One region of the Micromonospora fiedleri genome, then DNA from elsewhere that is predicted to be linked to it. Evidence: riboswitches for the same ligand, from Rfam matches in the RefSeq annotation. Region 1 holds a riboswitch; each other region holds the start of a gene.
The links. A riboswitch is a leader RNA that binds a small molecule or an ion and turns the genes downstream of it on or off. The one in region 1 is predicted to bind cyclic di-AMP.
Positions count from the first base shown of each region.

Region 2: another riboswitch for cyclic di-AMP. It lies ahead of JMF97_RS25585 (C39 family peptidase); the one in region 1 lies ahead of JMF97_RS27350 (coiled-coil domain-containing protein).
Region 3: another riboswitch for cyclic di-AMP. It lies ahead of JMF97_RS12645 (C40 family peptidase); the one in region 1 lies ahead of JMF97_RS27350 (coiled-coil domain-containing protein).

Region 1 is NZ_JAETXL010000012.1:120,541-130,160, forward strand. Features, by position in the region: gene JMF97_RS27320 (heavy metal translocating P-type ATPase) at 1-1,306, opposite strand, end outside; gene JMF97_RS27325 (DUF8832 domain-containing protein) at 1,318-2,277, opposite strand; gene JMF97_RS27330 (heavy-metal-associated domain-containing protein) at 2,310-2,519, opposite strand; gene JMF97_RS27335 (metal-sensitive transcriptional regulator) at 2,640-2,936, shown strand; gene JMF97_RS27340 (hypothetical protein) at 3,041-3,244, shown strand; gene JMF97_RS27345 (YibE/F family protein) at 3,268-4,629, shown strand; cyclic di-AMP (ydaO/yuaA leader) riboswitch at 4,796-4,926, shown strand; gene JMF97_RS27350 (coiled-coil domain-containing protein) at 4,931-5,944, shown strand; gene JMF97_RS27355 (carbonic anhydrase) at 6,039-6,641, opposite strand; gene JMF97_RS27360 (helix-turn-helix transcriptional regulator) at 6,942-7,274, shown strand; gene JMF97_RS27365 (hypothetical protein) at 7,377-7,928, shown strand; gene JMF97_RS27370 (hypothetical protein) at 8,228-9,028, shown strand; gene JMF97_RS27375 (AI-2E family transporter) at 9,257-9,620, shown strand, end outside.
Region 2 is NZ_JAETXL010000010.1:151,784-161,403, forward strand. Features, by position in the region: gene JMF97_RS25565 (bifunctional cytidylyltransferase/SDR family oxidoreductase) at 9-1,511, shown strand; gene JMF97_RS25570 (CDP-glycerol glycerophosphotransferase family protein) at 1,546-3,243, shown strand; gene JMF97_RS25575 (hypothetical protein) at 3,349-3,570, shown strand; gene JMF97_RS25580 (alpha/beta fold hydrolase) at 3,581-4,324, opposite strand; gene JMF97_RS25585 (C39 family peptidase) at 4,430-5,326, opposite strand; cyclic di-AMP (ydaO/yuaA leader) riboswitch at 5,453-5,595, opposite strand; gene JMF97_RS25590 (hypothetical protein) at 5,914-6,663, opposite strand; gene JMF97_RS25595 (hypothetical protein) at 6,887-7,306, opposite strand; gene JMF97_RS25600 (acyltransferase family protein) at 7,413-8,537, opposite strand; gene JMF97_RS25605 (glycosyltransferase family 2 protein) at 8,771-9,620, shown strand, end outside.
Region 3 is NZ_JAETXL010000004.1:356,695-366,314, forward strand. Features, by position in the region: gene JMF97_RS12630 (zinc metalloprotease) at 1-354, shown strand, start outside; gene JMF97_RS12635 (pyridoxamine 5'-phosphate oxidase family protein) at 422-967, opposite strand; gene dcd (dCTP deaminase) at 1,043-1,621, shown strand; gene JMF97_RS12645 (C40 family peptidase) at 1,695-2,735, opposite strand; cyclic di-AMP (ydaO/yuaA leader) riboswitch at 2,748-2,881, opposite strand; gene JMF97_RS12650 (C40 family peptidase) at 3,056-4,069, opposite strand; gene JMF97_RS12655 ((Fe-S)-binding protein) at 4,324-6,522, opposite strand; gene JMF97_RS12660 (cell division protein CrgA) at 6,797-7,060, opposite strand; gene JMF97_RS12665 (DUF881 domain-containing protein) at 7,284-8,081, shown strand; gene JMF97_RS12670 (class E sortase) at 9,305-9,620, shown strand, end outside.

The DNA of each region.
Region 1 (9,620 bases):
CCCGCCTGGTGGACTCCAGCATCTCCGGCCCCTTGATCAGCACGCCGAGTTGCGCGCCGCGCCCCGTACCGACCAGCAGCGCGGTCGGCGTGGCCAGGCCGAGGGCGCACGGGCAGGCGATGATCAGCACCGCCACCGCGGCGGTGAACGCGGCGGTCGGCCCGGCGCCGGAGCCCAGCCACCAGCCCAGCGTGCCGGCCGCCAGCAGCAGCACGATCGGTACGAAGATCCCGGAGATGCGGTCGGCGAGCCGCTGGGCGGCGGCCTTACCGGACTGCGCCTGCTCGACCAGTCGGGCCATCTGGGCCAGTTGGGTGTCGGCACCGACCCGGGTGGCGGTGACCACCAGCCGGCCGCCAGCGTTGACGCACCCGCCGACCACCGCGTCACCCACCCCGACCTCGACCGGCACCGACTCACCGGTGACCAGGCTGGCGTCGACCGCCGAGGAGCCCTCGTCCACCGTCCCGTCGGTGGCGATCTTCTCGCCGGGCCGCACCACGAACCGGTCCCCCACCGCGAGTTGCTCGACCGGGATGCGGGTCTCCACGCCGTTGCGGAGCACGGAGACGTCCTTGGCACCGAGTTCGAGCAGGGCACGTAGGGCCGCCCCGGCGGTGCGCTTGGACCGGGCCTCGAAGTACCGGCCGGCGAGGATGAACGCGGTCACCCCGGCCGCCGCCTCCAGGTAGATGTTGCCGGCGCCGTCGGTGCGGCCGATGTCGAAGCTGAACGGGTGGGTCATGCCGGGCGTGCCGGCGGTGCCGAGGAACAGCGCCCACACCGACCAGCCGAAGGCGGCCAGGGTGCCCACCGAGACCAGGGTGTCCATGGTCGCGGCCCCGTGCCGCAGGTTCACCAGGGCGGCCCGGTGGAACGGCAGCCCGCCGTAGACCACGACCGGGGCGGCCAGCACCAGCGACAGCCACTGCCAGTAGGTGAACTGCCAGGCCGGCACCATGGCCAACGCGATCACCGGCACGGTCAGCGCCACGGATACCCACAGTCGGGTCCGCAGGCTGCGCAACTCGTCCACCGGCTCGTCGGTGGTCGCCGGTGCGGTGGCCGGCGCGGGCAGGCTGGCCCGGTAGCCGGTCTGCTCCACCGTGGCGATCAGGTCGTCCGGGGTGACCGGCGCGTCGTAGGAGATGGTCGCCTTCTCGGTGGCGTAGTTGACACTGGCCTGCACGCCGTCCAGCCGGTTCAACTTCTTCTCGATGCGCGCGGCGCAGGACGCACAGGTCATCCCGCTGATCGACAGTTCGATCCGGCCGGTCGCGGTGGGCAGCGGTCTGCTGGTGTTCATCGCTGGTCCCGTCAGTTGTGCTCGTGTCCGGGGGTGCCGTGCTCGTCGGCGATGACGCCCTCCGGGCTGGGGATGGCGCCCGGGTCACCGACGTGCACGGTGAACTCGGCGGTGCGTACCACCCCGTCGTGGCGGAAGTCGAGATAGAGCCGGTACGCCCCGGCCGAGGGGAACTCGGCGCCGAAGCGCACCTGTGGCCCGGGTGCCGTCGACCCGTCGCCCGGCCTGCCCTCGGGGTGCACGTGCAGGTAGGCCAGGTCCCCCTGGCGTAGTGCGACCAGGTGGCCGTACGCCCCCAGGTACGGTTCGAGATCGCGGACCGGCACCCCGTCGCGGCTGACGGTGAAGGTCAGGGTGGTGTTGCCGCCCGGCTGGGGTGTCCCGTGGAAGTCGACGGTGTAGCCGTGGACCGTGCTGCTGCTGGCCGGGGCGGGCAGAGGCTGCTCGGTCAACTCGCCGGGCACGGTCACGTCGACCCCGAGGGTCAGCGGCTCGCCGCCGGTCGGGGTGAAGTCGGCGAAGGCCCGCCACACCCCGGGCGAACTCACCGGTGAGGCGACCCGCCAGGTGCCGTCGGCGGCCATCTCCGGGTGTACGTGCTGAAAGCCGGAGAGGTCACGCCGGGCGACGATCAGGTGCATCGGCTTGTCGTGCGTCACCTCGTACCGGGTCACCGGCTTGCCGTCGGGGCCGGTGACCCGGAAGGCGAACTCTCCCTCGGCGGCGGCGACCGGGACCAGGGTGTAGCCCCGGTCGGAGACGAGCAGCCCGCCGGGCAGATGCCCGGCGGCTCCCGATGCGTCGTGCCCGCCCGCCTCCTGCCCGGGTGCGGCGGTGCCGTGCGGGCCCGTGTCATGGCCGTCGGCGACGACCGGGGCGGCGGAGCCGGTCACCTGGCCGACCCCGTACGCCGCGCCGAACATCGCCGCGAGGCCGAGCGCGAAGCCGGTGAGCTTCGTCGCTGTGTTCATCGTTGCACCTCGGTTTTCCGCCGCCGGTCGCCTCAGGCGCCGAGCAGTTCGTATCCGGCCTCGTCGACGGCCGCGCGTACCGCGTTCTCGTCGAGCGGCTGCTCGCTGGTGACGGTGACCCGACCGGCGGGCAGGTCGACCGTCACGTCGGTCACGCCGGGCAGCGCACCGACCTGGCCGCTGACCGCGCTGACGCAGTGTCCGCAGGTCATGCCCTGCACCTGGTAGGTCGTGGTGACCATGGGGCTTCTCCTTTTCCGCCTGGCCCGGCCGAGGGGCGGCCGGTGCCACGAACATACCCGAGGGGGGTATCCCCAACGCGACCGTAGCATACCCCCTGGGGGTAGGCTATCCTCGTGCTCATGACCACACCGACGCCGATCCGCGGCTACACCGCCAGCAAGGACCAACTGCTCGCCCGGCTGCGCCGCGTCGAGGGCCAGGTGCGCGGCGTCGAGAAGATGGTCGACGAGGATCGCTACTGCATCGACGTGCTCACCCAGATCTCCGCCATCCAGGCCGCACTCGACAAGGTCGCCCTCGGCCTGCTCGACGGGCACGCCCGGCACTGCATGCACACCGGGGCCGCCGAGGGCCGCGCCGACGAGATGGCCACCGAGATGATGGCCGCCGTCGGCCGTCTGATGAAGCGCGGCTGACCCACTCTCCGGCCCACCCGTCGACCACCGCCCGGGCTCACGAACCGCCGACGGACCCCACGCGTCCTGCGATCCGTTCCTGGGCTGGCTACCATTCGCACACGATGGCCTGCCGACATCCGCGCCTTCCGGCCCACCGCGCCGCCGGACGCGCACCCGCACCGCCGCCGCTGCCCGGCGACGACGACGGCCGCCCCGACACTCACCGTACGCAGCGGTTCCGCCACGTTCCGGCCGCCTCGGCCGCCCACCGCGAGAGTCGTACGGTCGGGCTGAACCGACTCGCCCGCCGACACGTACTCCGCTGAAGAAATCGTTGGGAGACTATCGAATGGGCGCCGATCACAGCCGTGCCGCTCCGCCCACCCCACCCGGGGTGCGGCGGATCCTCATCGTGACGGTGGTCCCCCTCTTCCTCGCCACGCTGGTCGCCGCGCTGGTGCTCTGGCCGCGCGACGCCCCCCGCCCGGAGGCCGGCGACGACCTGCCCCGGTACCACGGCACGGTCACCCGGGTGGTGACCGAACCCTGTCCGCCCAACCCCGCGGTGCCGGAGGGCACCCCGACGACGGCCGGTGGCCCGTGCGGCACCGTCACGGTACGGGTGCAGGACGGCCCGGACGCCGGCCAGCACGTGGACGCCCCCATCCCGGCCGGGCCGGGCGCACCCTCGGTCAGCGTCGACGACGACGTCATCCTGGTCTCGTTGATCGACCCGGAGGACCCGGCGATCAGCACCTACAACATCGCCGAGCACCAGCGCGGTATGCCACTGATCTGGCTGGGGGTGCTCTTCGCCGCCGCCATCGTCGCCTTCGGACGCCTGCGTGGGCTGGCCGCCCTGGCCGGCCTCGCGGCCAGCTTCGCCATCCTGCTCACCTTCGTGCTGCCGGGCATCAGCGCCGGCCAGCCGCCGCTGATCGTCGCCATCGTCGGCGCCGCGTTGATCATGTTCGTGGTGCTGTACCTGACGCACGGGGTGTCCGCGCAGACCTCGGTCGCCGTACTCGGCACCCTCGGCGCGCTCGTACTCACCGGGTTGCTCGGCCTAGCCGCCACCAACGCGACCCACCTGACCGGCTTCGGCAGCGAGGACGCCACCACCCTGTCGATGTTCCGGGGCGACGTCGACCTGCACGGCCTGCTGCTGGCCGGCATCATCATCGGGTCACTGGGCGTCCTGGACGACGTCACGGTCACCCAGGCCGCGGCGGTCACCGAGTTGGCGCACGCCAACCCGAACCTGTCCCGCCGCGAGTTGTACCGCTCGGCGACACGGGTGGGCCGCGCGCACATCGCCTCGGTGGTGAACACCATCGTCCTGGCGTACGCCGGCGCGTCGCTGCCGCTGCTGCTCCTGCTCACCGCCGACTCCCGCGCGCTGGGTCAGATCGTGACCAGCGAGTTCCTCGCCCAGGAGATCGTCCGCAGCGTGGTGGCCACGCTCGGGCTGATCGCCGCCGTACCGCTGACCACCGCCCTGGCCACGGTGGTGACCACCGCCGGACGGCGCCGCACCGGCGCGAACGCCGCGCCCGGAGCACCCGACGACGTGGCCGTCGCCCAGCCGCGACCGGCGACGGACCGGGCCGAGACGCTCCAGGCCCTCAGCACACCGCGTCCCCGTCACACGCCCCCCGCCACCCGTTCGGAGTGGCCCGAACCGGACAGGAGCACCGACACCCCATGGTGACACTCCTCAACGTGAGCACGCCGACCGAAAGGATCGACAAGCGTGTCACTCGTCACCCAGTGCGATTACGAAATGACACATCTTGCCGGGTTCGGCGCGTAGAGGACCAGACCGACCGTCGGGTAACCTCACTGCCGGTCACCGCCGAAGGCGCGCACCGGCGCCTGCGGTGCCACCGCCCAATCGCCACCAGGCGAGCCGGGAACCCAGGTACGTGGGGTGAATCCGCACCAGCGGTAGGGGCCACTTCCGTCCCGAACCCGTCAGCTAACCCGGTCGGCGGTCGATGGAAGGGAAGACAGTGACGGCACCCCTACGCCGCTGGTTGACGCCCGTGGTGGCCGTGTTCGCCGCGTTCGCCGTCTTCGCCGGCCCGCTGCCGGCGACGGCTGCGCCGAAGCCCCCCAAACCGGCCGGCCATGACGACGACCCGCCGATGCTCAACGAGCTGATCGAGGCGACGAACCGGGACTACACCAAGGCCAAGTCCAAGCTGGAAAAGTCCAAGAAGAAGCAGCTCAAGCTCGCCGTCGAGGTCCGCCGCGCCGAGGCCGACCTGGACGCCCTCGCCCCACAGGTCGCCGAGATCGCCACCCAGTCGTACCGGACCGGCCGGGTGGGCGCGATCGCCATGCTGTTGCAGAGCAACGCCCCCGACTCGTTCATCCACCGCGCCGCCGCGCTCGACGAGTTGAACCTGGTCAACAGCAAGAAGCTGGGTGAGGTCAACGCGGTCAAGCGCCGCGCCGAGACGGCCAAGCTGGCGCTCGACGCCGAGGTACGCGAGCAGCAGAAGCTGACCAACGACATGGCCCGCAAGAAGAGCGACGCGGAGAAGTCGCTCCGCCTGGTCGGTGGCGTCGGTCTCACCGGCGGCCTGGTGGCCGCCACCTCTCCGGTCGCCCGACCCGGCCCCAACCGGGCAGCCGACGGCGGCTGGAAGTCCGAGTCGTGCAACCAGAACGACCCGACCACGTCCGGCTGCATCACGGCACGCACCCTGCACATGTACAAGGAGGTCAAGCGCGCCGGTTTCAACCGGTTCGTCGGCTGCTACCGACCGGGTGACAAGTGGGAACACCCCAAGGGCCGAGCATGTGACTGGTCGTTGCAGAACAGCGGTTTCCGCCCCTGGTACAACGACGACACCCGGATCTACGGCAACAACCTGGCCGCGTTCCTGGTCCGTAACGCCGACCGGTTGGGTGTCTACTACGTGATCTGGAACCGGCAGATCTGGTTCCCGGCGACCGGTTGGAGTTCCTACAGCGGCCCGTCGAACCACACAGACCACGTGCACGTCTCGATGTACTAGCGCACGTCCAGCATCGCTTCGAGGGCCGTCCCGCCGTCCGGTGGGGCGGCCCTCAGCTCGTCTGCTGACGCCCTCGGCGGCCCGGCGCTCGCCGTCAGGCGACGGGCGCCGCGACCTCGGCGACCAGCTCCGCCGGTTCCGCAGCCACCGCCCGGACCTCGCCGGCGGCCAGCCGGTACGACATGCCGACCACCGCGCAACGCCCGGCGGAGACCTCGGCGGCCAGCGTCGCCGACGATCCCAGCATCGCCGTCACGGTCTGCGCGATGTGAATGTCGACGATCTCGTTCAGGTCGTTCACCCCGGCGGCCTGCGCCTGGCGCAGGCTGGGCACCACGGCGTCCACCACCGCACCCAGGTGACCCGTGGGGGCAGTGCCGGTGGCCAGCGCCGCCCGGGCCGCCTGCACGGCACCGCAGGAGTCGTGCCCGAGCACCACCACCAGCGGCGTACGCAGCACCGACACCGCGTACTCGACGCTGCCCAGCACCTCCGGGCCGACGGTGTGCCCGGCGGTACGGACCACGAAGAGGTCACCCAGCCCGCGATCGAAGATGATCTCGGCGGCCAGCCGGGAGTCGGAGCAGCCCACGATCACCGCGAACGGATGCTGCTCGCCGGCGACGGCAGCGCGACGTCCGGCGTTCTGATTGGGATGCCACGCCGTATCGGTGACGAACCGCCGATTACCGGCCATCAGTTCGGCAAGCGCCAGCTGTGGCGCGCCCGGAAGATCCGCGGTGAGCAGTTCCCGCTCCGGCCGCAGCTCTGTTCCGATCGGTCCGGGTCGACTCATCCGGCGCCCCCTCGCTACTCATGCGATGCCTGGTCATCCCGGGCCGACACTGGTCACGGGCTGGTCCAACGGTCACACGCAGCGCAAGCCGCGTCAAGGAATGCGTGATATGGATTTCAGGTATCCCCGGACGCTTGCGCTCCGGGCCGAGCGGGTGCAGGGCCCGACGGCATAGCCCGAAAAAGCTGAAAGGCCCATACGATGGGCGACATGGCAACGACAGGCGAGCGGGAGAACGCCCGTAACTGGACTTTTCTCACCAACCACGGGCACGTACTGCTCGCCATCGCACGCAACCCCACCGCCCGGCTCCGCGACGTCGCCGACGAGGTGGGCGTGACCGAACGGGCCGCTCAGGCCATCGTCGCCGACCTGGAGGCCGAGGGTTACCTCCAGCGCACCCGCGTCGGGCGACGCAACGAGTACACCCTCAACCCGTCCGGTCGATTCCGGCACCCCGCCGAGGCCGATCGCCAGGTCGGCGACCTGCTGGCGCTATTCACCGAGGAGCCAGTGGCCGGCACCACGTCGTAGCCCGGATCCCTGCCGCACATCCGTCCCGCGCGTGGTGGCCTTCGCCACCCCTGAACGAACGGGCCGCTGCGGTTGTCCCGCAAGGGCGATAGGTTTGACCGCGTGCCGAGTCTCGCGTTCACCCGTCCACTGTGGTCGGTGACGCGCTGCCCGCTGGCGGATCTGACCCGCCTGGCGCTGACGGCACTCATCCTGGCCGTCGGCCTCGGCGGCATCACAGCCACCGGCCTACCCGACGGCACCGCAGACCTCCCGGCCGCCCCGCCCGCCGCCGCACTGCCCAACCGCCCCGGGGACGCCCCCGCGACCGCCCGAGCCCTCTGGCCCGGCAACAACGAGTCGACACTCACCCTGGCGTCAACGCGCACCCGGCCCCGCAACGACGAGTCGACGCTCACCTCGTCCTGGAACGCGTCAGCGCTCACCTCGTCCTGGAACGCGTCAGCGCTGTTCTCGTCCTGGAACACGTCAGCGCTGTTCTCCCGGGACGAGTCGGCGCTCGTCTCGCCCGTGAGCGTTGTGCATGCCGCAGCCGTGGTGCCGCACTCCGAGCACACCGATGCCGGAGCCGTCCGCGCCAGCGCCCGGCCTGCCGCCGTACGCCTCGCCGCCGGCCCCGGTGAACCGACCCGGCGCGGCCCTCCGACCGCCTGACCTCGGCAGGCTCACGACCACTGGCTGGCTTTGCAACCTCACCTGGCCGAGTCGGGTCGGGCTCGCACCACCTGACCGGCATCGGCACCCACACGCCACCCGCCGGTGAGGACCCGCCCGACCACGAGTCACGGTCACAGGTTGCAGCCGACGGCCACGAGTCGCGGTCGCGGACCACGGCACGGGTTGCAGGCCACGGCCACCGGGCCGCAGTCGGAGTCTGCCGCGGCGAGACGCCGCCCAGCCCTGTTCCTCCCTTTCCAGCACAGTCGACGAACCCCATCCGCTACGAGGTGCTGATGATGCAGATCGCTCTCTCCGCCGTCCTGCCCGACGTGTCCCGGGCCGCCGTGATCTGGCTGAGCCTGTTGGGCATCGTCGTACTCGCCGTCTCCGGCCTGCTGCTGCGTCCCCGGCGACTCCGGTTCGACGCGGGTGCCCGGATCCGGGAAGCCGCCCTGCCGACCCCGCCGGAGCAGCGGGAAGAAGATCGCTGGGCGGAAGAGGTCATGGTGGCCGCCGACCGCGCCGAGGCAACGGCTCGCCGCCGACGCGACGAATGGCTCGCCGCACAGGACGAGGCCGAGCAGGCGTGGGAGGCGTACCAGACTGCGGAGGCGGACGTACGCCGGTTGGCCGAAGCCGCGAGCATGCCGCTGCCGCACACCCCACGCACCCCCGCCGAGTACGCCGACCGGGAGCGCTGGCTGCACCGGGCGGTGCTGGACGCGTACTGGCGGCGGGAACTGTCGGTGGAGCAGCTCAGCGATGTCTTCGCGCACCGCGGCTGGGATCCCCGCCTGCACCCGGTCCAGCAGGAGTTGGTGCTGCGCCGGGCGATACGTGACCACCTGTTCGCCCGACAGCGGGTCGCCCGGGAGCGGGAGCAGGAAGCCTGGCACGCCGCCGAGGTCGCCGCCGCAGCCGCCCGCAACCTGCGAGCCGAAACCACCACCGCCCTCCTGGCCGCCGACCAACAAGACTCCCTCCTCCCTCTCCTCACCGACCCCACCCCACCCACCACCGAACACGCCAACCCCGAACAGACCCGCGAAATCCCCCCCACCCCCATAGCCCGCCCCCCAGCCCCCGCCTACTAACCCACCCCCTCCCCACCCCTCCCACACACCCAACCCCCTCCCCACCCACCCCCAGCCCGCGTTGATCAAGACGTTTTGGTCTGCCTCAGCCCGATTTCCGACCAAAACCTCTTGATCAACGCGAGGGACCGGTGCCGCGAGCCGAAACCAAGGCCGGAGGGCGGGATGGGATGGGGGTGTCGGGGGGAGGGTGGGTGGGTAGGACCTCGCCGACGCGAGGAGGGCGACGTGGTCGCAGCGGGGGGTGCCGGGCGCGAGCCCGATGAGGCGGCGCACCGGGCGGCAGCGGCAGAAGCCGGGCCACGGCAGACGTGGACGGCCCTGCCCTGGCTGGTGCGCACCGCTGTGGTGTGGAGCGCCTGCCTGGTGGTGATCGCCGCTGGGCTCTACCTGTTGGCGCGGATCACGCTGCTGGTCACACCGCTGGCCATCGCGCTGGCCGCCACCTTCTTCCTTGCCGCGCTGCTCGACCCGGTACAACTCGCGCTCCGCCGGCTGCGGCTGCCTGCCTCGCTGGCCGCGCTGCTCACCGTCCTGCTGCTGCTCGGCATCCTGGGTGGCCTCGGGGTGCTGGTGTGGAACCTGACCGCCA
Region 2 (9,620 bases), on a different contig from region 1:
GACCGGCAATGACGCAGGACCAGACCACCGATTCGGGCACCACGCCGCAAAACACGGCGCCGTGGCGACCCTCACGGACGGTGGCCGTGGTGCTGGCCGGCGGCACCGGTACCCGGCTCGGCCTCGGCATCCCCAAGCAGCTGCTGAAGATCGCCGGTAAGCCGATCATCGAGCACACCCTGGCCGTCTTCGAGGCCGCACCGGAGATCGACGAGATCATCGTGCTGATGGCCAGCGGTCACGTCGCCGAGGCCCAGCAGATCGTGGACAAGGCCGGTTTCCGCAAGGTCACCAAGGTCATCGAGGGTGGGGACACCCGCAACGCCACCACCCGCATCGCCCTGGACGCGGTCGGCGAGCAGGACTGCAACATCCTCTTCCACGACGCGGTACGGCCCCTGCTCAGCGGCCGGATCGTGCGGGAGTGCGTGAACGCCCTCTGGACGTACTCGGCGGTCGACGTGGCCATCCCGTCGGCCGACACGATCATCCAGGTCGACGAGAACGAGTGCATCACCGACATCCCGGTGCGCGCCACGCTGCGCCGGGGCCAGACCCCGCAGGCGTTCCGGTCCAGCACGATCCGGGAGGCGTACCGGCGGGCCGCCGGTGACCCGAACTTCGCCGCCACCGACGACTGCGGTGTGGTGCTGCGCTACCTGCCCGAGGTGCCGATCAAGGTGATCGACGGCTCGGACGAGAACATCAAGGTGACCCACCCGGTCGACGTGCACCTGGCGGACAAGCTCTTCCAGTTGGCCGCCGCCAAGGTGCCCCGCCTGGCCGACCAGCGCGCCTACAGTGACGAGGTCGCGGGCCGCACGATCGTCGTGTTCGGCGGCAGCTACGGCATCGGCCACGACCTGACCGAGCTGGCCCGGGGCTACGGCGCCCAGGTCTTCCCGTTCAGCCGCTCCAGCACCGGCACCCACGTCGAGCGCCCCGCCGATGTCGAGGCCGCGCTGAAGACGGCCTTCGAGGCCACCGGGCGGATCGACTACGTGGTGGTCACCGCCGGCATCCTGGAGAAGGGCGCGCTGGCCGAGATGGACCAGGAGACCATCGACCGGGTGCTCCAGGTCAACTTCGTCGGCCCGGTCACGGTCGCCCGGCAGTCGCTGCCCTACCTCCAGCACACCAAGGGCCAGCTGCTGCTGTACACCTCCAGCTCGTACACCCGGGGCCGGGCGGACTACGCGCTCTACTCGGCGACCAAGGCCGCCCTGGTCAACCTCACCCAGGCGCTCTCGGACGAATGGGCCGAGCTGGGCGTACGCGTCAACGTCATCAACCCCGAGCGGACCGCCACCCCGATGCGGACCAAGGCGTTCGGCGCCGAGCCCGAGCACACGCTGCTCGCCGCCGAGATCGTCGCCCAGGCCTCGTTGGACGTGCTCGTCTCGGAGCTCACCGGCCAGGTGATCGACGTGCGCCGCTCCCCGGGCGAGGCGCCGACCCCCGTGGTGCCGGCCCAGGGCAGCCGGCCGACCAGCACCACCCCCGTCGGCTGACCGACGCACGACGACCGCGGAAGGCAACACCGAGATGCGTGGTGACCTGGTCAGGAAGCTGGCCGCCCGGGGCCTGGCCACCGGTGCGGCAGTCCTGGCGTTCATCGTGGTCGCGCTCACCGGCGCGACCACCTGGGGGCTCGCGCTCTCGGTGCTCGCCCTCGCCGCCACGGTCTGGGAACGTCGCGTCCGCCCCGGGGCGGACAGCGGTGCGGAAACCACGCTGATCGCGGCCGGGGTGCTTGTCGGTTACGCCCGGCAGCTCGACGCCGGCTTCGACCCGGCCCTGGCCGCTACCGCGTTGATCCTGCTGGGGCTGATGGTGCTCACCGGCCCGCTGCGCGACGCGGGGCACCTGGAACTGCGCGCTGCCAACCTGCCGGTACGCACCTGGGTGCCGCAGGTCACCGCCCGCCTCGGTGACCTGGTGGCCGCCCTGCTCGCGGTGTTGGCGCTGGCCGCACTGGCGACGCTGCCCGCCGTCGTCGCCCTGGCGGCGAGCCTGCTGGCCGGTGGGGCCGTCGGCGCGGTCGCCGTCAAGCTGGCCCAGCGGCGGCTGCGTCCCGCCTCCGGCGACTCCCCGGTGACCCGGGAGCTGCGCCGGCACCAGCCGGAGTTCCTGCTCTACTTCTCCGCCCCGCCCGGGTCCGAGTACCAGGTCACCATGTGGCTGCCGTACCTGGAGCGGATCGGACGGCCGTTCGTGGTGATGCTGCGGGAGCCGGACGCGCTGCCGGTCATCGCAGCGGCGACCACCGCTCCCGTGCTCTACTGCCCCACCCTGCGCACCATGGACGAGGTGCTGGTGCCGAGCCTGCGCGCGGCGTTCTACGTCAACCACGGCGCCAAGAACAGCCACTGCCTGCGCTTCACCCAGCTCACCCACATCCAGTTGCACCACGGCGACAGCGACAAGGCCTCCAGCGCCAACCCGGTGTCGGCGATCTTCGACCGGATCTTCGTCGCGGGCGAGGCGGCCATCGACCGGTACGCCCGGGCCGGGGTGGACATCCCGGCCGACAAGTTCGTGGTGGTCGGCCGTCCCCAGGTCGAGGCGATCGAGGTGCGCACCGGCCCGGTCCGCCACCTGCCGAACCCCACCGTGCTCTACACCCCCACCTGGACCGGGCACCACGCCGACGCCGACTACTGTTCTCTGCCGTTCGCCGAGGCCCTGCTGACCCGGCTGCTCGACCGGGGGGCCACGGTGATCGTGCGGCCCCACCCGTACACCGCCCACAACCCGGCCTCGGCCCGCCAGTTGGGGCGGCTGCACGACCTGCTGGCCGCCGACCGGGCCCGCACCGGTCGCCCGCACCTGTTCGGTGCCGCCGCCGGCGCGCTGACCCTGGCCGAGTCGGTGAACCGCGCGGACGCCCTGATCTCCGACGTCTCCGGGGTGGTGTCCGACTGGCTGCACTCCGGCAAGCCGTACGCGGTCACCGACACCGGGGTCGACGGCGACCGGTTCCTGGAACGGTTCCCGCTGGCCGCCTCCGGCTACGTGCTGCGTCGGGACCTGGACGAGGTGGACGAGGTGCTGACCCGACTGCTGGACACCGACCCCCTGGCCGAGGCCCGGTGGGCCACCCGCCGCCGGTACCTGGGGGACTTCCCGACCGAGACGTACGCCGAGGGGTTCCTGACCGCCGCCCGGCGCGAACTGGACCCGCACTGGGCCGCCCCGGCCCCCCGGTCCGCCAGCGACGCCCCGTTCTCCCCCGCCACCTGAGCGATGCCGCCGCCGGGTACCGGCCCGGCGGGCGGCCGGCTCAGTTCTGAACACTGTGGATGGTGCCCCGACGGTCGCTCGCGACACTGTGCTCCAATGAGGGCCATGATTCTCCAGCGCGTCGTCGCCGTCGCTCTGCTGCTGTACTGCTTCGTCGGGATGGTCCTCTCGCGTGTCTACCCGTTCATGGACGACTGGCCCGAACTGGCGGAGACAGCGATCGCGATCAGCAGCGCAGTGGCAGGAGTGCTCGGGGTGGTCCTGTGGTTACGCAAGTCCACGGAACATGCCTCCCCCGAGCAGGCCGGCGACGGCGAACGGCCCTGACCAGGACCGGTCACCGTACGGCGTCGAGCAGCGCCAGTACGGCCGCCGGATCCTCGACGTGGGCGTTGTGGCCGAGCCCGGGCAGCGTCACCACCGGTACGCCGTACTCCTTGAGCTGCGCGTCGGTGACCATCGGGTCGTGCTCGCCACGGGCCAGCAGGACCGGCGCGTCGATCGTGGCGAGCAGGGCGCCCAGGTCGGGCTCGCCGACACCGAAGGCACTCGGGTCCATCGCCAACCGCCACCGGCCGTTTTCCTGCCGTAATCCGGCCGCCACGGCGGGATCCTCCGGGCCGAGCAGGTCGGCCAGCCCGGCGACCCGCAGGTACCGGCGCGCCGCCTCGTCGCGGTTGTCGAACCAGGTGACCGGGCGGGCGGCCAGATCCGTGGCGCGGGACAACTCCGCCGGGGACCAGACCGCCTTGATGCCGAGCCCGACCACCGCGTCGACGGTGACCGCCCGGCTCACGGCGGCGAGCGCCAGACCGACCACCCCGCCGAGCGAGTGGCCCAGCACGATCACCCGATCGCCGGGGTGCAGGCTCGCGGCGACCTGATCGGCGAGTGCGGCGAACGAGTACGCCGGCAGCGGGGGTGACGCGCCGTGGCCAGCCAGATCGGGGGCCATCCACCGTCCCGGCCACCGCTGGTGCAGCAGCGGCGCGCAGCGCAGCCACACGTCGCCGGTGGCGCCCATCCCGTGCAGCAGCAACAACACCGGCGCGCTGCCCCGCTCACCCGACTCCGTGATCATGTCGGGCAGTCTGCCACCGCCCGGGCCGGTCGGCGAGAGCCGCGACCGGGATACGACACCGGGCACCGACCCCGAAGGGTCGACGCCCGGCACGAACAGCAGGTATCAGGACGAATAGCCCCGGGTGGCAGCCCAGTTGGCCAGGTCGATCGTGCTCAACCAGTACGAGTAGTACGACGCGTCGGCCGAGTCGGCGATCTTCACCATCCGGCCCTCGTCCTCGTAGCCGACCACGGCGACGTAGTGGCCGCCGGGGAAGGAGTGCCAGCCACCGGCGGTGTCCACGACGCTGCCGGCGACGTTCACCACGACGCCACGCCCGTCGGAGATCGCCGCCACGACATCAGCCTGAAGCTGGTCCATCTGGGCCGGGGTCGCCGCGCCGCCGGGGATCATCGTGGTCTTGTACGGCTCGCCCTTGACCGCGGCGTTGAGCGCCCGAGTGGTGTCGTACGCCGAGTTGGTGCCGGCGAAGGTGGTGCCCATCTGGGCGGCGAGGGTCTCCTGGCCGCGCTCGATGCCGGCGGCGCTGAGCGCGTTGCGCACCGCTGCCGGGCCGCAGTAGTAACCGTTGATCTGGGCCTGGTAGTCGTACGACAGCACCTTTTCCGCCGGCGGCTTCGGGGCGGCCTTCTTACTGGCCACGTCCGGGTCCGCGGTGGCGGCCCGCGCCGACGGCGAGGCAGCTGCGCTGCTCGGCGCGGCACTGCCGGGGGCGGCGCTGCTCGGGGCGCTGCTCGGGTCGGCACTGCTGGGAGCGGCGCTGCTGGGGGCGGTGGCGACCCGCGCCAGGGAACGGGAGGCCGCACTGTCGTCGCGCAGTTCGGCCACGGCGGTCGCGGTGGGCGCGTCGCCCAGGTTGTCGTCGGTCCGGGCGACCAGGGCACCGGCGCCGGTGGCCAGCACGAGGGCCGCCGCCGATGTGGCGAGGAGCTGATAGGGGCGTTCGGTGGCCAGCTTACGGAGCTGACGCTTGAGGGTGTGCTTCACGAGATCCTCCACGGGCTGAGGGGTGGACGGGTGGGGCCTGGCTCAGGCTGCGGAGAGCGGACCGGCGAGCGCAGGCACCACGGTGCCGTGGAGGCGGGGGAATATCGGGGGGATCGAATTGTGCTGCACGAGGACAGGAACTCCTTCCGACACCGCCGACCGGGTTAGCTGACGGATTCGGGCGGGAAGATCGCCCTACCGCGAGCCGTGGCTCGCGGATTCACCCCAAGTGGTGCAGTGGTTCCCCGGTTCGTGTGATCACGATTGAGCGGGTCGGCGCGGCGTCGCCACTTGCGATCATTTACCGCACCGGACAGGGCGACACTACTGGTCGGTATCGCTCCTGCCAAGCCTGCCCTGACCTGCTTAAACCTGGCCCGGTGCGATTATTTTCGGGTATCGCGGAACTGTCGTCGCTCAATGGGACAGCACTCGCGGACATCCCTGTCGAGGCGGTAACCGGACCGGACGTTCACAATGCCCCGCACATTGCGCCCCGCCTTCGACGTCTGACCCACGTTGACCGATTCGGCAATTGCTGTGACCGGGGTCACCGAATTTCGGCCCACCTGTCGCTGAACTGGCGAGGAGGCGACGGCTCATCCCACCCGGGCCGGCCGCCAGCGCAGGGCCGCTGCGGGCCGGCCGACGACCACCCGACGCGGCACCGGCAGCGGGTTCGGCCGTAGCCGCTGCGCTGCGGCGTACGCCTCGGTGGAGAGCGCGCGGGCGGCGTCGGCGGCGAGTTCCGCGGTCCGCCAGGCGTCGCGTTCCTGCTGCGCGGCGGCCTGGTACGCCGCGAGGCGGCCGTCACGTACCACGCGGGCCAGGAAGATCTCCTGCTCGGCGGGGTGCCGTCGGGGATCCCAGCCGGCCCGGTGAGCCAGCGCGTCGGCGAGCTGCCGCCCCGTCAGGTCGCCGCGCCAGTATGCCGTCATCGCGGCGTGGTGCAGCCAGCGCTCCCGAGCCGCGTACTCGGCGGGGGTCCGGGGCGTACCGGGGCTGGGCCAGGCGGTGGCGGCGGCGAGCCGTCGGGCGGCGGCCTCGGCCTCGTCGTACGCGGCCCAGGCGCGGTCGAGTTCCGTCTGCGCGCGGTGCCATGCCGCCCGGTGGCGGCCGGCGTTCTGCGCGGCGCCCGCCGCCGCGACGGCAACCTCACCGGCGTAGCGACGCTGGTCCGCGACCTCGTCGTTGTCCGGGAGGTCCGGGGTCCGGTCGGTCGGCGGGGCCGGCTCGGGTCGGGCGACGAGCGCGGTGAGCACGCCCAGCGCGAGCACCAGCAGCACCGACCAGATGGCGGCGGCCCGAGGCGCGTCGATCAGGAACTGGTAGAGAACGGTCTTCTCCATGTCGATACCTCGCGGGAGCGGATGTGGCGGCCTGGGGGTGCCGCCGGTGTCGGGTCGCCGGGTAGCGGCGGATCGTCAAGGTGGTGGAGCGCGGCGGGACACCCACGGTGGGGGCCCGATCGCCGCGGCCCGTCGCAGGCGGGCGGCCGGCGCGGAATGCGGAAGGCACAACCGGGACAGCCGTACGAGGGCCGTCCGGGTCAACCGACGGTACGGGCGGGAATCAGGCGCCGGGCGGGGCGCGGCCGCACCGCAGACCCGAGGCGTCCACCGCAGGAGGCTGATCGTCGGCAGCCGCGCCGGCCAGGTCGACGCCCTGTTCCGTCCGCGCCGACGGCACCGGTGTCGTCGCGGCGCCAGCGCCGGGGCGGTCGTCGCCGCCGCTCACCAGTTCATCGGCCGTCGGTGGGATCGCGGCGCACCGGTCGGATGCCAGCGCCTCGGTCGGCGGAGCGAAGCTGACCATGCTGGGCTGCCCGGCAGGGCCCGCCGCCGGTCCGAGATCACCGGGATGAGCGGCGGGTGCGGGCATCGTCCAGGCACCGACGGCGAACGCGGCGGCGACGGCGAATCCGGTCAGCAGCCGTGCCACCCGACGCGCCAACCACCACAGAGGAGGACGAGTGGGGACGATCGGGAGCACGCTGCCACGCTACCGCCAGGTCCCGCGGGCCGCACTGCCGCCGGGCGTGTCGCAGCGAAGAACCTGATTCGGGTTGCCCGGAGCGCCGCGGGTCAGCGGAGTGAGCTCACCGTCCAGGCTGGACAGCGGGAGGGGACCGGCGCGGGGCCAGGCGACGCATCATCGGTTGTTCGACGAAGCGGTGCACCAGTGCGGCGAGCCCCAGCGTGAGCGCCAGGAAGCCGATCACGGCGGCCGGGCCCCACCAGCCGGGCAGGCCGGTCCCCCAGTCCCCGGTGATCCGGAGAATCGTCATGATCACGAACACGTGCACCAGGTAGAAGGCGAACGAGACCTCGCCGAGCCAGACCATCGGACGCGACCGCAGCGGGGAACGCCGCCCCCGCACGTCGGCGTCCGCCGCCGCGGCGATGACCAGGACGTACGCCGCCGCCAGCAGCGCCGCCCAGAACTCGGCCCGGATCCACTCGGCGGCGGCCACCCAGGTGACCACGAAGATCAGGCTCGCCAGTGGCAGGCCGGGACCCCGCCACCGCCCGCGCAGCATGAGTTCGGCGGCGGCCACGCCCATCCAGAACTCCAGCGAGCGGACCAGGGGGAACACCTGGGTGAACCACCACCGGCTCTGCTCCGGCACCAGGGTCTGGGCGGGCCACAGCGCCAGGATCAGCAGCGGTACGGCGATCACCACGGCCCACAGCTGCCAGGGCCGAGCCCGGCGTACCAGTGGCAGGACCAGCGGCAGGCACAGGTAGAAGAACAGCTCGCAGGAGAGCGACCAGCTCACGTTGTTGACGCTGTAGAAGTACCCGGGACGGGGATCCCAGGCCTGGATCAGGAACAGGTTCTCCAGCGCCGCGACGGGGTTGATCGGATCGGCGAACCAGACGGCGGCCCCCATGGCCAACGCCCAGAGCAGGACGTGGTTCGGATAGATCTTGGCGAACCGGCGCCGCCAGAACCGCCGCCGGGAGTCGCCGGGTCGGGCCGACCAGACCAGCACGAAGCCGCTGAGGATGAAGAAGAACTGCACTCCGGACAGGCCCAGAGTGAAGACCTTGCCGACGACCGCCTGGTAATCCGGTTCGGCGATGATCCGCATGGTGCCGGCGTGGAAGCCGAAGACCAGCAGCGCGGCTATCCACCGCAGCCCGGTCAACGACGGTAGCCGGCTGGCCAGGGCCCGGTCGGTCGCGGAGCCCGGCGGTGCCGCCACCGGTGCGCTGGTCATGCGGGCACCTCCGGCGTCGGCGGCACGCGTCTCCCCTCCCCAGGGCCGGTTGGCCCGTTCCGATCGGCTGCCGGGGCCACCCGGCGTCGCCCGTCGGGCACCCTACCCGCTGACTGATCGATCCACTCGTCGGGTGATCGGTGACCGTACGCTGTCACGCTGTTCAATCGGTTCACCGCTGCCGGCCATGTCTGGTTCCCGTCCTGTCCATCCGGGCGGTCGAGGGTGTCGGCGTGGTCAATCAGCCGACGCAAGCGCCGCTGCTGAGCATCGTCGTGCCGGTCTACGGCGTCGAGGCGTACCTGCGTCAGTGCCTCGACTCGATTCGTGAGGACGTGCCCGCGGACGAGACGGCGGCGGTGGAGTTGATCGCGGTCGACGACGCCTCACCGGACGGCTGTGGACAACTGCTGCGCGAGTACGCCGCCGACCACCCCGGAGTGCGGGTGCTGCACCTGGAGACCAACGTCGGTCTCGGGCCCGCGCGCAACGCGGGCCTGGACGTGGCCACCGGCGAGTACGTCTGGTTCGTCGACAGTGACGACTGGCTGCCGCCGGGCACCATCGCGGCCATGCTCGACCGGCTGCGTACGGACCGGCCCGACGTGATGATGATCGACCATCTCCGGGTGCACGAGTGTGGACGTCGCGACATCGACGCCAGCAGTCGCCTGCTGCGCGGGACATCCGGCGTGGTGCGGCTGGTCGACCGGCCGCACCTGCTGCGGGTACAACACACCGCCTGGAACAAGGTGGTACGCCGGGCGTTCATGGCTGAGCTGGGGCTGCGCTTCCACCCCGGCTGGTACGAGGACATCCCGTTCAGCCATCCGCTACTGATCGGCGCGGATCGGATCTCGGTGCTGGACCGGGTCTGTTACCTGTACCGGCAGGGTCGCCAGGGCGCCATCACCTCGACCCGCAGCGGCCGGCACTTCGACGCCTTCGACCAGTACGACCGGCTCTTCGCCTGGCTGCGGCAGCACCACCCCGACGGGCGTTGGCACGCGGAACTGTTCGACCTCATGGTGAACCACTTCCTGGTGGTGGTCGGCAACGACGACCGGCTGCACCCGCACCTGC
Region 3 (9,620 bases), on a different contig from region 1:
CAGACCACGCTGAACAGCATGGACGGCGTCGTGGTGCTGAGTGAGTCGCTGCCCGGCGGCACGGCCACCAACTACAACCAGGGCGACACCGGCACCCACGAGGTCGGGCACTGGCTGAACCTGTACCACACCTTCCAGGGCGGCTGCTCCGGCTCGGGTGACCAGGTCTCGGACACCCCGGCGGAGGCTTCCCCGGCGAGCGGCTGCCCGACCGGTCGGGACACCTGCTCCGCCCCGGGCCTCGACCCGATCACCAACTTCATGGACTACTCGTACGACTCCTGCATGTACCAGTTCACTCCGGGCCAGGCCAGCCGCATGATCAGCGCCTGGAACACCTACCGAGCCGCCTGACGCGAGCCCTTCGGCACGTACCGCCTCCGGTGCCGGTCCCGTTCGACGGGGCCGGCACCGGCTGGTGTCAGGCCGCGCAGCGGGCGCGACGGGCGGAGTGGGCCGCCAACGACGCGGGCCGCTGCGCCTGCGGGGCGGTGGCTGTCGGATCGAGCCAGACCTGGACGGCCGGCACCCCGCCGTGCTCGCCCGGCACGTCGGAGTTGGCGTGGCCGCGACGGCTGAGCATCGCGACCTCGATCGTGAACTCGAACAGCCGCCAGTCGACCTGCGGCGCGGCGCGGGCGGCAAGCGCCAGGCGGGCCACGGTGGCGTCGTCGGTGACCGGCCAGGCCCGACCGGCGACGTACGCCTCGTCGTCGCTCTCCTCCGGCGGGAAGGAGTGCAGGGCATAGCGGCCGTCGCGTTCCAGGTCGCGCCGCTTCGGCGAGTCGATCACAAAGCAGTAGAGACCGTCGTCGGTGATCACCGGGGAGACCGGGTGCACCCGGGGCCCGCCGTCGGCGCGGACCGTGGCCAGGTAGCCGAAGCCCGGGCCGTACTGCTGCATGAGAAGGCGGATCTCGTCGGCGAGTCGAGGCTCGTCAGCGGCGAATTCGGACCAGGAAGCCATGTCGACATCTTATCGAACATACGTTCTAGACAGGTAGCGCGACACGCAGGTCAGCCATATCGGTATGGTGTGGCGATGCTGCTCTCCGACCGCGACCTGGTCTCCGAGATCAAGGCGGGCACGCTCGCGCTGGAGCCCTTCGAGCCCACGCTGGTGCAGCCGTCCAGCATCGACGTACGCCTGGACAAGCTGTTCCGGGTCTTCAACAACCACCTCTACACCCACATCGACCCGGCGACCCGGCAGGACGACCTGACCTCACCGGTCGAGGTGCCCGACGGCGAGCCCTTCGTGCTGCACCCGGGCGAGTTCGTGCTCGCCTCCACCCTGGAGGTCATCTCCCTCGGCGACCAGTTGGCCGGTCGACTGGAAGGCAAGTCCAGCCTGGGGCGCCTGGGCCTGCTCACCCACTCCACCGCCGGCTTCATCGACCCCGGCTTCTCCGGGCACGTCACGCTGGAACTGTCCAACGTGGCGAACCTGCCGATCACCCTCTGGCCCGGCATGAAGATCGGTCAGCTCTGCATCTTCCGGCTCTCCTCGCCGGCCGAGCACCCGTACGGATCGGCCGTCTACGGCTCCCGCTACCAGGGGCAGCGCGGGCCGACGCCGAGCCGGGCCTGGCAGAACTGGCGCACCTGGCCGACCCGCTGACCACGCCAACGCCAGGCCCACGCCTCCGGCAGGACCACGCCAACGCCAGGCCCAAGCTCAGCCAGGACCACGCTCAGCCGGGTCGGCCGAAGCTGTGGATGGGGCTGGTGTCCATCCGTTTCATCTTCACCGGCTGACCGGCGCGGGAGGCGTGCACCACCCAGCCGTCACCCACGTACATGCCGACGTGGTGCAGATCGCGGTAGTAGAAGACCAGGTCACCCGGGCGTAGGGCGCTGCGGCTGACCGACGCGGTGACCTGACGCTGCCGGGCCGCGTTGTGCGGTAGCGCCACCCCGGCCCGCGCCCAGGCGGCCAGCATCAGACCCGAGCAGTCGTACGCGTGGGGTCCCTCGGCCCCCCACACGTACGGCTTGCCGATCTGGGCGCAGGCGAACTTCACCGCCACCCCCGCCGGCCCGCCCGGATAGCCGGCCGGGCAGGGCGCCGGACGCAGCGGGCCGCCGCCTCCATTGCCGTACGCCCGCAGCCGGAGCCGCTGCAACCGGTCGATCTCGGCGTCGATCTGGCGGCGCTTCTGCGCGAACTCGGCCTCCGTACGGGCCAACTGGTCGATGGTGCGCTCCAGCCCGGCCTTGGCGGTGGTGAGTTCGTCGCGCAGTTCGCTCGCCTCGCGTACGTCCTGTTGCTGGAAGTGGGCGTAGCGGTCGAGCAGGCCGATCTGCTCCACGACCTCGCCGGGCGACCTGCTGTCCAGCAGGGCGTTGACGGCACCGACCGTGCCGCCCTTGTACGCCCGTGCCGCCAGCGCGCCGACCCGGGTCATCGCCGCGTCGACCTGCTGCTCAAGCGGTGCGATCCGAGCGGCCAGGGCGTCGGCCTCCCGGCGCTTGCCGGCGAGATCCTGCCGGGTGGCGTTGTGGCGTTCGATGAGTGGTTCGAGCCGGTTCCAGTCCGCGTCGATCTGGCGCTCGATGGCGTCGACCGTCGGCTCGGCGTGGGCCGCCGTCGCGCCGCCGGTCAGCATGACGGCGGTCGCGGACAGGGCGGCGAGTGCGGTGGTGCAGCGGTACCAGCGGGATCGCGGCGCAGCCGTCGTCGGGCCGGGCGTCGCCGGCCGTGCTGACGGTGGCCGCGGGGCATGGTGTGCCACCGGGCTCCGTACTCCTTCTTCCCGTACCGCCTACCGGGTTAGCTGACGGGTTCGGGCGGGAAGGGAGCGCCCTACCGCGGTGATCGCGGATTCACCCCGGGAACCTGGATCCCCGGCTCGCGCAAGCGACTCGGCGGTGTCGGACCGTTACCGCCCCTGGTGGACGGAACTGCCATCGGACCCGACGATTGCCCAGCGTAGGGACGATCCCCGTCGATACGCAACACATCCACACCATCACTCACGGTGCACAAATCCGACAACGAACAGGGCCCCCGGTCGCTTGACCGAGGGCCCTGGTGATGTTCCTGTCTGCTCGCTCAGCCGGGTCGGCGGAACCCGGCGATCGGCATCGTGGTGATCGGGGAGACGTTCACCGGCTTGCCCGCTCTGGGTGCGTGCACCATCAGATTGTTGCCCAGATAGAGGCCGACGTGACTCAGGTCACTGCGGAAGAAGACCAGATCGCCGGGGCGGGCCTCAGACCTGGAAATGGCCTTGCCCTCGTTCCACTGCGCACCGGTGAAGTGCGTCAGGTAGATGCCGGCGGCCTTGTACGCGTACTGGGTCAGCCCGGAGCAGTCGAACGAGTTCGGGCCGGTGGCACCCCAGACGTACGGCTTGCCGACCTGGGCGCAGGCCACCTTGATGGCGGTGCGGGCCGCCGCGCTGACCACCCCGTTGATGGTCGGGCAGTTGGTGGTCTTGACCGTGGTCACCGGCAGCGACCGCTCAAGTTGCTTGATCTTGGCATCGATCTGCTTCTTCTTCGCCGCGAGCTGCTTTTCCTTCGCCTCCTGGTCGGCGATCAGCGCGTCGAGCTTGGCCTTCTGCGTGTCGTACTTCTTGCGGACCTTCATCACGCTCTCGAGCTGCTGGCGCTCGTACGCCGCCAGCCGCTCCAGCATGGCCATCTGCTCGCCGAGCAGGTCCGGCTTGGCGTTCAGCAGCACCGCGCCGATTTCCTGGGACGGTCCGTTCACGTAGTACCGCGAGGCGAGGTCCGCCACCCGGTTCATGGCCAGTTCGGCTTCCAGGGCCAGCGGCTGGATCTTCTTCTGCAGGTCGGCCGACTTCTTCCGGTTGACCTTCAGCTGCGACCGCACCTTGTTGTACTGCTCGATGGTGGGCTCAAGCTGCTGCCACTGCTTGTCGATCTGACGCTCGATCTCCTCCACCGAGGGCTCGGCGTGCGCGGGGGCGGAGAGCAGGCCAGCGCCGACTGCGGCGGCAGCCACCAGGACGAGCAGACGGTGAGCGGCTCTCCGCAGACCACCTGGACGGCTCGACCGTCCGGGCACGTGACGATGGAGGGGCATGGTTGCCACCGGCAGCGACTCCTTTGCAACCGACCGCCGGGTGTCCCGCGGGCGGTAGAGGGGCGGAACAGACGACCTACGGCGGTCGGTGCCCAACATTAGGGAAGGCACCGGGCGGAATCAAGGCGACCAACGAACGATTCACGTTTGCGCGACCGGTTGCGCACAAAGGGTGTCGATCATTTCGTTATAGTCACGCGGGTAAATATGAATACGGGGTACGACGGACCACGTGAGCCCGCCGTACCCCGTAGCTGTTCAGGCCTTGCTCAGCTGCCGACCGGCTCGCCCTCCTCAGCGCCCCGGGCCTGCTCGGGGCGGACCGACCGCAGTAGGACGCTCGCCACATCGACCACCTCGACCTGCTCGCCGGCGCCCTTGCCGTTCACTCCGTCGGTGAGCATCGTCGAGCAGAACGGACAGCCGACGGCGATGGTCTTCGCCCCGGTGGACATGGCCTCCTCGACCCGGTCCACATTGATCCGCTTACCGATCCGCTCCTCCATCCACATCCGCGCGCCACCGGCGCCGCAGCAGAAGGAGCGCTCGCTGTTGCGCGGCATCTCGGTGATCTCGCCGGCGCCCAGCGCACTGCCCAGCACCTCACGCGGCGGGGTGAAGACCCGGTTGTGCCGCCCGAGGTAGCACGGGTCGTGGTACGTGACGCCGCCGTCGACCGGCTGCACCGGGGTGAGCTTGCCGGTGGCGACCAGATGCGCCAGCAACTGGGTGTGGTGCACCACCTCGAACTCGCCGCCGAGCTGGCCGTACTCGTTGCCCAGGGTGTTGAAGCAGTGCGGACAGGTGGCGACGATCTTCCGCTTGGCCTTCTCGCGGCCGGAGAACGCCTCGTTGAGGGTCTCCACGTTCTGCTGAGCGAGCATCTGGAAGACGAACTCGTTGCCGATGCGGCGGGCCGGGTCACCCGAGCAGGTCTCGCCCTCACCGAGGATGGCGAAGGAGACGCCCGCCTCGTTCAGCAGCGTGGCCACCGCGCGGGTGGTCTTCTTGGCCCGGTCCTCGAACGCACCGGCGCAACCCACCCAGAACAGGTACTCGAAGTCGTCGACCTCGCCGACGCGCGGCACCTCGAAGTCGAGGCCCTTGGTCCAGTCCTCCCGGGTGTTCTGCGGCGCACCCCACGGGTTGCCCTTGTTCTCCAGGTTGCGCAGCATCACGCCGGCCTCAGAGGGGAAGCTCGACTCGATCAGCACCTGGTAACGCCGCATGTCGACGATGTGGTCGACGTGCTCGATGTCCACCGGGCACTGCTCGACGCAGGCACCGCAGGTGGTGCAGGACCAGAGCACGTCCGGGTCGATCACACCGCCGGCCTCGGCGTCGCCGATCAGCGGCTTCTCCGCCTCGGCGAGCGCCAGCACGTCGACGTGGGCGAGCTGCGCGGCGGTGGCCTTCTCCTCGCCGGTGAGGTCCTTGCCGCCGCCGGCCAGCAGGTAGGGCGCCTTGGCGTACGCGTGATCCCGCAGGCTCAGCACCAGCAGCTTCGGCGACAGCGGCTTGCCGGTGTTCCACGCCGGGCACTGCGACTGGCACCGGCCGCACTCCGTGCACGTGCTGAAGTCCAGCAGGCCCTTCCAGGTGAACTGCTCGACCTGAGCCACCCCGAACTGGTCCTTCTCGGGGTCGGCCTCCTCGAAGTCCAGCGGCTTGCCGTCGCTCATCATCGGCCGCAGCGGGCCGAGGCCGGAGCCGGCCGCACCCGGCTTGCGCTTGAAGAAGATGTTGGGGAAGGCCAGGAAGCGGTGCCAGGCCACACCCATCGTCACGTTCAGCGAGATCACGATGAGCCAGGTCATCGAGATGGCGATCTTGATCAGGGCGGCGACGCTGACCCCGGACTGCCAGTCCGGCAGCGCCGAGCCGACCGCGTGGCTGAGCGGGGTGGCCCAGGTCGGGTACTCGAAGTGATCGGTGGCGACCTTGAAGCCCCGGATCAGGAAACCCATGATCAGTACGGCGAGGACGACCGCCTCGACGAAGTAGCCCTGCCACATCGTCGACCCGGTGAACCGCGAGCGGCGACCGGCCTTCGTGGGCCGGTTGGCGAGCCGGATCGCGATCAGCACCACGATGCCGACGATGCCCAGGATGCCGATCCACTCGGTGACCAGGCCGTAGAGCGCCCAGCCGCCGATCAGCGGCAGCCCGCCGGTCGGGGACACCACCTCGAAGTACGCTTCGAGCACCAGCAGCGACAGCACGATGAAGCCGACCATCACGAACCAGTGCGCCGCGCCGACCACGCTCCAGCGCAGCATCCGGGTGTGCCCGGCGGTCTCCGCGAGCATGGTCCTGGTGCGGCTGGCCTTGTCACCGAACCGGGACGGGTCGGGCTGACCCAGCCGGATCACGGCCGTCATCTGCATGACCGCGCGCACCGCAAGCCACACCGCAACGGCGGTGATGGCGGCCGCGAGGATCGTGGTGACGATCTGGACGCTGCCCATCGAGTTGGCCTCCCGGTCTGCTGCCTGGCGAGCGGCTCGGCGACCGGGTCGGAGGTGCGTACGCGACCTCAGCCGCCGCGCACCTCGAACCGGACCGGTCGATGACCGTCCCGCTCGGTCATGCAGTGCAGCCTACGCGCAAGGTTACCCAGCAGTAACGTGAGTCTTCTCGCACCTGGGCCACGCCGCCCTGCGCCCACCCTAGGAGGCAGCCGCAGCATCCGCGCGACGGGGCCCTCGACGACTCACCCGGCGCTGCCGGATGAGCTGTGGATCAGCGCCAGCGAGACAGCAGGATCAGCGAGCCGACCATCGCGCCGAAACCCACCGCCAGGTTCCAGTACCCCAGCTCCATGACCGGGTACTCCTGCTCGGAGAGGTAGTAGACCACCAGCCAGCCGATGCCGAACACGATCAACGACACGGCGGTGACCGGCAGCCAGATCGGGCTGGGCTTGCGCGTCGCCGCTGTCGCCGCCGGGCGGACGTCCGTGGGCGGGGTGTACACCTTCTTCTTGCGGACCTGAGACTTGGGCACGACGCTCTCCAGAGGGGTTACGACCTCGTCCGGCCTGCAACCGGGCGCGAGGGCGACGGTCCATGGCCAATAATGTTCGAGAGCTAGCGTAGTCCGGAAGCCCCGCTCAATCCACGAATGGGGGCCAGACCGTTGCCCGGCAACCCGGGAACGGACGACGGACGAGGGCCACCACGACCGTACGGATGCGGTCGCCGGGGCCGGAGACAGGGGGAAACGGGTCGTGGAGTACACGTCCGGCGCAGCCTCGTGGCAGAAGGTGGTGCGGCGTCTTGTCGCCGGCCTGCTGCGGCGCGGGCGGCGGCGACGCCCTGGCTGGTCGATCGGCGTACCGCTGATCGCCGCCGCCGCTGGCCTGCTCTTCACGACCACGGCCACCACCGCCGGCGGCACCGCGCTGCGTGAGGACCGCCGCCCTCAGCTCACCGAGCTGATCGAGGACCGCCGGGAGCGGGTGGCCCTGAACGAGGAGCGAGCGGCGACGCTGCGCCGGGAGGTCGAGAGCCGTACGACCGACCTCGCGGACTCGGACACGCCGATCAAGGAACAGCAGGAGCGGGCCACGGAGAACCTCGCGGTCGCCGGCTTCACCGCCCTGACCGGTCCCGGGCTGACGGTCGAGCTCAACGACGCGCCGCAACTCGGCAAGCTCCCCGAAGGGGCCAGCAACGACGATCTCGTCGTGCACCAGGGCGACGTGCAGGCCGTGGTGAACGCGCTCTGGGCCGGCGGTGCCGAGGCCATGTCAATCATGAATGTCCGCGTTCTGGCGACCAGCGCGGTACGCTGCGTGGGTAACACCCTGCTGCTGCACGGCCGGGTGTACTCCCCACCCTTCAAGATCGTGGCAATTGGCGATCCCGGCGCGCTTCGAGCGGCCCTCGCCGCTTCCGAGGGAGTCCGGTGGTTCAGGAACGCGGTGGAAAACTACCAACTCGGGTACTCCGAGCATGCTTCCACGGTCACCGTGCCCGCATTCGAGGATTCCACCACCCTGCGCTCGGCAACGGTGCCAGAGTGAGGCCGTCATGCGTGATCTAGTCATCAGCACGGTGCCGGGGCCGAAGCACCGTCATGAGTGAGCGTCCCGACGGTCGCCACCGCGACCAGGCCGACGAGGCGACCGCCTTCCTGCCCCGCGTCGACCGAGCCGAACCGACCCCCACCCGTCCGGCCAACGCCTGGCCCGAGCCGGTGCCGCCGCGTCCGTCCACGCCGGCGCGTAACGACGGCCCACTCCAGAACACCGGGGTACCGCTGCCGTCGGGCCAGCCGGACATCCCCGTCGGGCCGACGCCCTGGCGAGGAGCGTTCGAGCCGAGTCGGCCGACCGACACCCCCCAGCCGCCCGCGAGCGCCGCGTTCACGCCGCAGCGACCCCAGAACGGCGTACCCGCCCCGCAGGCCCCTCAGGCCGCACCGCAGCCGTCAAGCGCGCAGCAGTGGCCCACCACGCCGTACCGGCCCGACGGGCGGCAAGCGCCCAGCGCGCCGCAGGGGCCGGCAGGTCCGCAGTGGCCCACGACACCGCACGGTGGCCCGGCACCGCACGGGACGCCGCCGGGGTCCATGCCATCGCAAGGGCCGACAGCACCGCAGGGGCCCATGGCGTCGCAAGGACCCGGTGCACCGCCTGCGGGTGCCACCTCGGTACAGCGGCCCACCGTGCCGTACCTGCCTGCTGAGCCGGGCGGGCACGCAGCACCGCCTCCTCCCGCCACGCAGCACGCAGGTGGCGCGCAGTACCCGAACGGCATGCCGCCAGGCCCCGGCCAGCGCGCGACGCCGGGGAACGGCGTCACGCCCGGACACGAGGCGACGCCCGGGAACAGTGCCACGCCCGGACGCGGCGCTTCGCCGGGGCAGGGGATGCCGAGCGGACCAGCTTTGAGTGGTTGGTCGGGCGATGGTCCGACTGCGCTGATGCCCAGGATCGGGGACGCCGCCGCGACACCGCCCCCGGCTGCGAGCGGCGGCCGGCCGACGGAGCCGAGCCGTCCTGGCCAGAACGCGGCCGGCCCTGCGCCACAGGCCGGCCCACCGGCTGGTTTCGCAGCGTCCGGCCCCCAGGCTGGTTTCGCAACGTCCGGCCCCCAGGCTGGTTTCGCAGCGTCCGGCCCGCAGCCGGCCCGCAGCGGGCCACACCAGCAGGCCGGACCGGGCGGGTCCGACGGGCGGGCCGACGAGGCGGCCACCGCCCTGATTCCGGCGGTTGCCGGCGTCCGGCCTGGCACGCCGCCCGCGATGGACTCGACCGCCCTGATGGGTGCGGTACCCCGACCGCCGAAGGTCGAGGAGCCCGCCGGCGCCGACCAGCCGGCCGAGCCGCCCAAGCCACGCCGGGGTGACCGGGTGGTGCAGTTGCGGGCGGAGCAGACGGGCGAGGGCTACAAGAGCGTCTACTCGGAGCTGACCCGCCCGTCCTTCTGGTCCCGCGTACGCACCGGTCTGCGCTTCGGCGGCGAACTGCTGATCACCTTCGGCCTGGTGGTGCTGCTCTTCGCGGGCTACGAGATCTGGGGTAAGTCGGCGATCGTCGACGCCCACCAGGACGAGCTGA